3 regions of the Priestia sp. JV24 genome follow, and region 1 is predicted to be linked to each of the others. Evidence: riboswitches for the same ligand, from Rfam matches in the RefSeq annotation. Region 1 holds a riboswitch; each other region holds the start of a gene.
What was found. A riboswitch is a leader RNA that binds a small molecule or an ion and turns the genes downstream of it on or off. The one in region 1 is predicted to bind S-adenosylmethionine.
Positions count from the first base shown of each region.

Region 2: linked by a shared signal. The riboswitch ahead of OK414_RS25990 (methionine ABC transporter ATP-binding protein) and the one ahead of metK (methionine adenosyltransferase) in region 1 are both predicted to bind S-adenosylmethionine.
Region 3: linked by a shared signal. The riboswitch ahead of mtnK (S-methyl-5-thioribose kinase) and the one ahead of metK (methionine adenosyltransferase) in region 1 are both predicted to bind S-adenosylmethionine.

Region 1 covers NZ_JAPCIN010000023.1:805,431-808,710, reverse strand. The annotation lists gene pckA (phosphoenolpyruvate carboxykinase (ATP)) at 1-1,068, opposite strand, end outside; SAM riboswitch class I at 1,443-1,560, shown strand; gene metK (methionine adenosyltransferase) at 1,693-2,895, shown strand; gene OK414_RS25390 (glycosyltransferase family 4 protein) at 2,928-3,280, opposite strand, start outside.
Region 2 covers NZ_JAPCIN010000024.1:66,422-69,701, reverse strand. The annotation lists gene gcvH (glycine cleavage system protein GcvH) at 18-401, shown strand; gene OK414_RS26005 (YusG family protein) at 481-726, shown strand; gene OK414_RS26000 (toprim domain-containing protein) at 908-1,258, shown strand; gene OK414_RS25995 (thioredoxin family protein) at 1,273-1,572, shown strand; SAM riboswitch class I at 1,753-1,860, shown strand; gene OK414_RS25990 (methionine ABC transporter ATP-binding protein) at 1,992-3,017, shown strand; gene OK414_RS25985 (methionine ABC transporter permease) at 3,010-3,280, shown strand, end outside.
Region 3 covers NZ_JAPCIN010000012.1:84,665-87,944, reverse strand. The annotation lists gene OK414_RS06125 (pyridoxal phosphate-dependent aminotransferase) at 1-512, opposite strand, end outside; gene OK414_RS06120 (carbon-nitrogen family hydrolase) at 625-1,407, shown strand; SAM riboswitch class I at 1,499-1,649, shown strand; gene mtnK (S-methyl-5-thioribose kinase) at 1,785-2,957, shown strand; gene mtnA (S-methyl-5-thioribose-1-phosphate isomerase) at 2,993-3,280, shown strand, end outside.

The DNA.
Region 1 (3,280 bases):
TGGAGGCAAGACGCCGAAAGCATCAGCAGTTAAAAAGACAATAGCTGTAGGGTGCCCAGCAACGCTTGGCAATACCGTATTATCAATAGAGTCAATTGAATAAGCGGCACGAGTATTCTCTGTTAAACTATTATCATTGTAATCTGCTACTTTCGTATTTTGATTTAACACTACATTTTCCAGTACGGCGCCGAAGCGAATTGCATTGAAAATTTGCGGTTCTTTTTCTTCGGAAAGCTGAATGCACTTCGCGTAGCATCCTCCTTCAATATTAAATACACCAGAGCTTGACCAACCGTGCTCATCATCTCCGATTAAACGACGGTTTGCATCAGCAGAAAGCGTTGTTTTACCCGTTCCAGATAAACCAAAGAATAATGCAACGTCACCTTCTTCTCCTACGTTGGCAGAACAGTGCATGGATAGAATATTGTTTTGAGGAAGCAAGAAGTTCATCACTGAGAAAATAGATTTTTTCATTTCACCAGCGTATTCAGTTCCTCCAATTAGCACAATACGTCGCTCTAACGAAAGAATAATGAAGGTTTCAGAATTCGTCCCGTCTGTTTCAGGATCAGCTTTGAACGTTGGAGCTGCTACAATTGTAAACGGCTTCACATCATCATTTGTTTTTTGTTCGGCTGAAGGGCGAATGAATAACTGCTGAGCGAATAGGTTGTGCCATGCAAATTCATTAACTACTTGAATTGGTAACTGATACTTTTTATCAGCTCCAGCATATCCATTAAAAACAAAAAGTTCATCCTGCTTCTTTAAGTGGTTTAAGACTTTTTTGTATAGCGCATCGAATCGCTGAGCAGAAATTGGCTGATTGACAGGTCCCCATTCAACCGTTTTTGAAGACACAGCATCGCTTACAATAAATTTATCTAAAGGAGAGCGACCTGTATATTTTCCGGTTTCGACTGACACAGCACCTGTAGAAGTCAACGTTCCTTCGCGTCGAGCTAGAATTTTTTCAACAAGTTGTGGAACAGATAATTGGTGTTTTGTTGTTTTTAATTGAAGCAAACCATTTAATTCGATAGACATATCAACAGTACTCATGTGCACTACCTTCCTTTTTTAGCTATTATTTATTCATTAATGTTTGAAATTTATAATTAGTATAACACATTTATTTAATTATTCTATACTATTTAACTAAAAATGTTTGTGTATTATAAAAAAATGTACGTTATACCTATTTGGGACACCTGTATATGTGCTAGGAGCGAAAAAAGTGAAGCTATTTTAAGTGAAAGCCTCATTTTGATCTGTCTTATTAACTAAACTTAGTGATGATTCTTAATAAGGTGTACTATTTCGGAATTTGAGTATGTTACATTAAAACAGATTCAAACCTAAAGAGATGATTTCCATTTGAATGTTGTTGACAGTGAAGCGCTTTTTCATGTATTATATGTCCTTGAACGGATACTCTCTTATCCCGAGCTGGTGGAGGGACAGGCCCTATGAAACCCAGCAACCATCGTCATTTTTTTGTGTAGACGATAAGGTGCTAACCTGATGCAAGGGCACAACCTTGATCGATAAGAGTGAAAGGCTTATGTAGAATTTGATACCTTTCCTCGATACAAGGAAAGGTTTTTTTATATTTTTTAGCGTGTAATGAAAATAAGGGAATGAGTACCGTATCACAATGTATCGTATTTATAAGGAGGAAAACTGATGTCAACACAACGTCGTCTGTTCACGTCAGAATCTGTTACAGAGGGACATCCCGATAAAATTTGTGACCAAATTTCTGACTCAATTCTTGATGCTATCCTAGCAAAGGATCCAAATGCTCGTGTTGCTTGTGAAACAAGCGTAACAACTGGTTTAGTTTTAGTAAGTGGTGAAATTACAACTTCTACTTACGTAGATATTCCTAAAACAGTTCGCGAAACAATTAAAGGAATTGGCTATACTCGTGCAAAATACGGATTTGATGCTGAAACTTGTGCAGTATTAACATCTATCGACGAGCAGTCAGCTGATATCGCTGCTGGTGTAGACCAAGCGTTAGAAGCACGTGAAGGTCAAATGTCAGATGAAGAAATCGAAGCAATCGGAGCTGGAGACCAAGGCTTAATGTTTGGTTATGCATGTAACGAAACAAAAGAATTAATGCCTCTTCCAATTTCATTAGCTCATAAACTTGCTCGCCGTCTAACAGAAGTACGTAAAGAAGAAATTCTTCCTTACCTTCGCCCGGATGGTAAAACACAAGTAACAGTTGAATATGATGAAAACAACAAACCTGTTCGCATCGATACAATTGTTATTTCAACTCAGCATCATCCAGAAGTAACGTTAGAGCAAATTCAACGTAACTTAAAAGAATATGTTATTAATCCAGTTGTTCCAAACGAGTTAATTGATGAAAATACAAAGTATTTCATTAACCCAACAGGCCGTTTCGTAATCGGCGGTCCTCAAGGAGATGCTGGTTTAACTGGTCGTAAAATTATCGTTGATACTTACGGCGGATATGCTCGTCATGGCGGCGGTGCATTCTCTGGTAAGGACGCAACAAAAGTAGACCGTTCAGCAGCTTATGCAGCTCGTTATGTTGCGAAAAACATTGTAGCAGCTGATCTTGCTGATAAATGTGAAGTACAACTAGCATATGCGATTGGTGTTGCACAACCAGTATCTATTTCAATTGATACATTCGGTACAGGAAAAGTTTCCGAAGAAGTACTAGTAGACGTAGTACGCAAAAACTTTGACCTACGTCCAGCAGGCATCATTAAAATGCTTGATTTACGTCGCCCAATTTATAAGCAAACAGCAGCTTACGGCCACTTTGGTCGTACGGATGTGGAGCTTCCTTGGGAGTTCACAGACAAAGCGGAAGCATTAAAAGCTCAAGCTTTAGCTAAATAATAAAAAAATCTCCGTGAAAACGGAGATTTTTTTTATGCCCATTGAATACCTGCAGCAGATTTTTCTACGACGCCTTCATATTCTGAAAGCAAATGCTGAAAAATGGCGTCCCATGATTGAGTAAGAGCATAGTGTCTCGCTGCATGGCCAAAGTGAAGCCGCTGGTGCAAATCATCGAGTAAACCTGTAATAGCCGAACTGAATTCTTCTAAGGAGTGAGGTTTGCAAAGGTAGCCGTTTCGCCCGTGCTGAACCATCTGTTTAACTCCTCCTGCATTTGCTGCCACTACAGGAGTTCCAGAAGCAAGAGACTCCAGTACAACATTTCCGAAGGTTTCTGTTTCTGAAGGAAAAACAAACAAATCAGATGATGAGTAGATATGAG
Region 2 (3,280 bases), on a different contig from region 1:
ATTTTGGAGGGATTAAGATGAGTACACCAAAAGATTTGCGTTATTCTGAAGAGCATGAATGGGTAAAAACAGAAGGAGACGTTGTCCGCGTAGGTATTACACATTTCGCTCAAGCTGAGCTTGGAGACATCGTATTCGTTGAACTGCCAGAAGTAGGAGCAACAGTAGAAGCTGACGAGCCGTTTGGCAGCGTTGAATCAGTAAAAACAGTTTCTGAGCTCTATGCACCAATTAGCGGTGAAGTTGTAGCAGTAAACGACAACTTAAGCGATAGCCCTGAACTTGTTAATGATTCTCCATACGAAGAAGCATGGATGATTACAATCAAACCATCTGATTCTTCTCAAGTAGACAAGCTAATGACAGCAGAGCAATACGAAGAAATGACAAACGAAGGATAATATTCCTCCATAAATTGTCTTTATGAAAAATTTTTGACTGGACACTCTATTAGTAAACAAGCTAAAGGAGTGTCTTTTTATGTTTGAAAAACAAAAAATGGACGTTACAGATCGCGTTACAGCTAAATTTCATGACGGCGGTATGAAATTATATGTTGATAAGCAGCCAATTGGTGAAGTTAGTTACGGAACAAGCGGCAATGAATACCGCTTTGAAGAAGGATATTCGCAAGAAAATAATAAGTTCTACCAATATACGGACGTACAAAAACAAGGTGAAACGCAAAAATATACAGACTGCGATGAAGAAGCAGGATGGTGCTAAACAGTGGCAACTGCCGCTGTTTTTCTTGTTTTATGGAAACAATATGGCTTAAGCTGCCTTTTAAAACAGTTCTTTCTTGCAAATTTCTTTTAAAAAACAGGTGAACTGTGATACATTAACGAATATTGTATAGCATAAAGAAATGATGTTACTATACAACTGACGATTATGGGTGATGAAAATGGGGCTAATTGAAATTGAAAAAGTAATTATTGTTGAAGGAAAATCAGATAAAAAACGTATCCAAGATATCATTCGAGAACCAATTGAAATTATTTGTACAAACGGTACGATTAGTTTATCAAAGCTGGATGAAATTATTGACTTTACGTTTAACAAAGAGGTATACATACTCGTTGACTCTGATGATTCAGGGAATAAGCTAAGAAAACAATTTAAACGAGAGCTTCCGGAAGCAGAGCATCTATATATTGATAAAATGTACCGAGAGGTTGCTGCCGCCCCTAGAAATCACATAGCAACAGTATTACTGAGTGCCAATATCGATGTTAATGCAGAATTTTTAACATAAAAGGAATGAGCAACATGCAAGAATGGAGCGAAAAACAGCTTGACGATCAGTTAAAAGAAGGACAAAGAGCGTTTATCTTTTTCCATACACCTTTTTGCGGGACATGTCAGCTGGCAAAAAAAATGTTAACCGTAGCAGAAGCGATGCTGCCCGGTGTGACCATCGGAATGAGCAATTTAAATTATATGCCCTCAAAAGCAGAAGTATTTTCAATTGAAAGTGTACCTTGTTTGATTGAAGTGAAAAATGGCGAAATGGTAAAAAAACTCTATGCGTTTCATTCCATCGAGCACGTACTTGAAGAGCTTCGATAATCAAACGTTTGTTTAAAATGAAGAAATTGAAAGAGAGCAAACCATTGGGATTGTTGAAATCTTGGGATATTATCCCAAGAACAAAATCTGTTGACAGCCTATCTGACACATGCTAAAATCACACTCATGAATGTTCATAAATGAATGAATATTTCCCAAAAACAAAATAATTGTTGCGAACTCTTATCAAGAGAGGTGGAGGGACTGAGCCCTGTGAAACCCGGCAACCGTCAGACTAACTGAAATGGTGCCAATTCCTGCAAAGCTATGCGCTTTGAAAGATGAGAGAAAGGATTAAATATCGAGCCTTTCTGTCATGCGCAGAGAGGCTTTTTTAATGGGGAAAATTGTTTTACGGCTTTTTTATCCTATAGGACAACCTAACATAATTAAGTTTTTATTAAAGAAGGTGAAGAAATATGATTACATTAACAGACGTTACAAAAATTTATCAGGCTAAAAGCGGTCAAGTAACAGCTGTTGATAATGTGAATCTAACCGTTAACCAAGGTGAAATTTACGGAATTATTGGTTATAGCGGAGCGGGGAAAAGTTCTTTGATTCGCTTGCTAAACGGATTAGAAACACCAACGACAGGAACGGTCGAGGTAGCAGGTAATGATATTGGAAAAATTAAAGGCGGAAAACTCAGAAAAGCGAGACAAGAAATTAGTATGATATTTCAACACTTTAATATCTTATGGTCGCGTACGGTGAGAGAAAATATTGCTTTTCCGTTAGAAATAGCAGGGATTTCAAAAGAAAAAAGAATGAAACGAGTAGACGAACTCATTAAGCTAGTTGGACTTGAAGGTCGTGAAAATGCTTATCCATCGCAGCTTAGCGGTGGACAAAAGCAGCGTGTTGGTATTGCTCGAGCGCTAGCGAATAATCCAAAAGTATTGCTTTGTGATGAAGCAACATCAGCGCTTGATCCTCAAACGACAGATTCTATTTTAGATCTGTTAGTAGATATTAATGAGAAGCTAGGGTTAACCATTGTATTAATTACTCATGAAATGCACGTCATTCGTAAAATTTGTCATCGAGTAGCCGTTATGGAAAATGGGGCAGTAGTAGAAGAAGGACAAGTGCTAGAAGTATTCAGAAAACCTAAGCAGCCGATTACAAAACGATTTGTTCAACAGATTTCTGAACCAGAGGAAACGTTTGAAACGATTGAACAAGTAAAAGAGCTGTATCCAAGCGGGCAAATTATTCAGCTGACGTTTGTTGGCGGAAAAGCAGAGCAACCGCTCATTACAACGATTTTAAAACAGTTTGATGTAACGATTAATATTTTACAAGGAAAGATTTCTCATACGCAAACAGGTTCATACGGAACGTTGTTCGTTCATTTAGACGGAGAATTAACAGAAGTTGAAAAAGTCATTGCATACATTCATGAGCAGCAGGTAGAAGTGGAGGTAATGACAAATGCTTGAGAAACTATTTCCAAACGTTATTTTAGATGATTTTATTCAAGCGACAAATGAAACACTATATATGACGGCTATTTCAGTTGTAGCCACATTTGTTCTAGGTATTTTATTGGGCTTGCTTTTATTTTTAACGTCCAAAGGACAGCTTTGGCAAAACAAACCTTTATATGCCATTGTGTCAGCGGTTGTAAATATCTTTCGTTCCATTCCATTCATTATTTTAATTGTTTTACTGATTCCATTTACCAAAGCATTGGTAGGAAGTA
Region 3 (3,280 bases), on a different contig from region 1:
AGCTTTGCCTGTTCTTTAGCACGTTCACTTATCTCTTCGTATACGGGTAGAAAATGATTTTCAGCCGTGAGAGGCATCACTTCCATCTTGGCTTTTGCAAGCTCTACTCCAGACCAGTAGTCAGGATATCCAGGATCTGGAACCAGCACCGTATCTCCAGGATTTAACAAGCACTGCGGGATTTCAACAAGTCCACCCTTTCCGCCAAATAAAATAGCTACTTCTTTTTCAGGATCCACATCAACGCCATATTCTCGTTTATAAAAAGTCGCAACGGCCTCTTTTAAAAACTGGTGCCCCCGAAATGGAGAATATTTATGATGCATAGGATTAGCACTTGCTTTTTGCAGTGTTTCTACAATATGTGAAGGAGTAGGCTGATCAGGATTTCCCTGCCCTAAGTTAATAACGTCGTGCCCTTGGGCCATTACTTTTCCTACCTTGCCCACAAGTGATGCAAAAAATTGTTTTGGTAAACTTTTTAATAGTTCCGATTGCTCAAATTGTTTCATCATCGCACACCTTCTCAAAAAATTCTTGAAATTCTAGTCACAAATAATATATTGTAATACTCAACTTGTAAAGTCATTTTTTTCAACTACTAAAAAAAGGACGGATGATAAAGTGAGTGTAAAAATTACGTGTTTGCAGCTTGATATTGCGTTTGGAAACCCAACTAAAAACCGAAAATATATCGAACAAAAGATGACGGAAGCCCTGAAAGAAAACCCTGATATCCTTGTGCTTCCTGAGCTATGGGATACAGCCTATGATTTGACGCGGCTAGACGAAATTGCAGATGATGAAGGGCAGCAAGCCAAGCAATTAATCTCTCAGTTTGCTAAAACGAACGCAGTAAATATTGTGGGAGGTTCGATCGCGAAAAAAACAGAGCAAGGCGTCACGAATACGATGTATATTTTTGACCGAAAAGGTCGTGAAGTATCACAATACAGTAAACTGCACTTATTTAAATTAATGGATGAACACCTGTATTTAGAAGCAGGAACAGCAAAAAACCTTTTTACACTTGAACAGTCACTGTGCGCAGGAGTTATTTGTTACGATATTCGTTTCCCAGAATGGATACGGGTTCATACTAGCAGCGGAGCAGAAGTCTTGTTTGTTGTCGCTCAGTGGCCGGCTCCAAGACTTGCCCACTGGAAAGCCCTGCTCATTAGCCGTGCAATCGAAAATCAATGCTATGTAATCGCATGTAATCGTGTAGGCCAAGATCCTAATAACACATTTGCCGGACATTCCTTAGTCATCGATCCGTGGGGAGAAATAATCGCTGAAGCTGGCGATAGCGAAGAACTTTTAAGTGCTGACGTTAACCTGGAACTTGTAAAAGAAATTCGTAAACAAATTCCCGTCTTTACAGATCGCCGTACAGAATTTTATTAATTATGTATTGACAGCCGTTTTTTTGCATGATACGATTTTCACCAGATATCATAAAATATTCAAACAAATCAAAATTGAATAAGTAATCGCACTCTTATCAAGAGTTGGCTGAGGGATTTGGCCCTGTGAAGCCCAGCAACCGACCGTCATTCCATCCTAAGATGGATCACACCCGTAAAACATGTTTTACAAAGGCACGGTGCTAATTCCAACAGAAAGTAATTTTTTCTGGCAGATAAGAGGTTTGAACACTACAATCAAGCCTCTTTCTAACGAAAGAGGCTTTTATATTTTCTAAAATTATAAAAGCCTCCATATATTCTTAAACCTATTAACTTAGTAAACAAATCAGTTTAATAAACTATGGAGGGATTCCGATGTCAACAACAAAAACAGAGAAGTATCACCCTTTAACAGAAATTTCAGCAATCAAACTTGTGAAAAAGCTAGGTCTTTTTGATGCCACAGAAGCACTGACTGCCCGTGAAATTGGTGACGGCAACTTAAATCTCGTCTTTCACATCATAAATGATCAAACCAATAAATCCATTATCGTCAAACAAGCGCTTCCCTATGCAAAAGTTGTAGGCGAAAGCTGGCCTCTATCCTTGAACCGTGCCACAATTGAAAGCAATGCGCTCAAGCAATTCGGTGCATTTACGCCAGAACTTGTGCCCGCTGTTTATTACCACGATGAAACGCTTGCTGTTACGGTCATGGAAGACCTGTCTCATTTAACGATTTCTCGCGCCGGACTTATTCAAGGTGAAAGTTATCCTCTGATCTCACAGCATATCGGTTCTTTTTTAGGACATATTGCGTTCAAAACGTCTGATTTCGCCTTAAAACCTCAGGATAAAAAAGAAGAAGTTGTTAAGTACAGCAACCCCGACTTATGCAATATTACGGAAGATTTAGTTTTTACAGATCCTTTTTTTGATATTGATACAAATGAATTTGAAAAAGCGCTGCGTCCTGATGTAGAAGAATTGTGGAATGATGGTGATGTAAAGCTACAAGCAGCAAAATTAAAATATAAATTTTTAACAAATGCGCAAACGCTAATCCACGGTGATTTACATACAGGCAGCATCTTTGCTAGCAGTCAAGAAACGAAAGTGATTGATCCAGAGTTTGCTTTTTACGGTCCGTTTGGATTCGATTTAGGGCAATTTGTTGCGAATTTATTTTTAAATGCTCTTTCTCGAGAAACAAATCGCGAACCGTTATTTGCACACATTACGAACACATGGAACGTATTCAAAGATACCTTTACTGCGCTTTGGCATGCTGAAAACACTGAACCTTTCGCTAAAGATGAGCGCTTATTACATGAAATTTTAACGCAAACGTGGCAAGATGCTGTTGGATATGCAGGATGTGAAATCATTCGACGTACGATTGGCTTAGCTCACGTGGCGGACTTAGACGAAATTTCTTCAGAGGAAAGAAAAATTAACGCTAAACGTACTGCGTTAAAAATTGGACGCTATTTGCTTCTGCACCAACAAGACGTTTCACCAAATGAATTTGAACATTTACTTCGATAACGAATAATGTACACAATGAAAGGATCGGTATCAGCATGACAAATACACTATCACTTCCGCGCTCAGTGGAATGGAATGAATCATATATTACTTTATTAGATCAGCAGCAGCTTCCTGGCAACGTTGAATATATTAAGCTGCAAACCATTAAAGACGTATGGGATGCTATCACTACCTTGAAAGTACGCGGAGCCCCTGCAATTGGCATTACGGCGGCTTTTGGTCTTGCTCTTTCTGCGCTTAGCTATGACACAGATTCAGTCAAGGAATTTAACAAAAAGCTAGCTCTTGATCAACAGTATTTAGCTAGCTCACGCCCTACT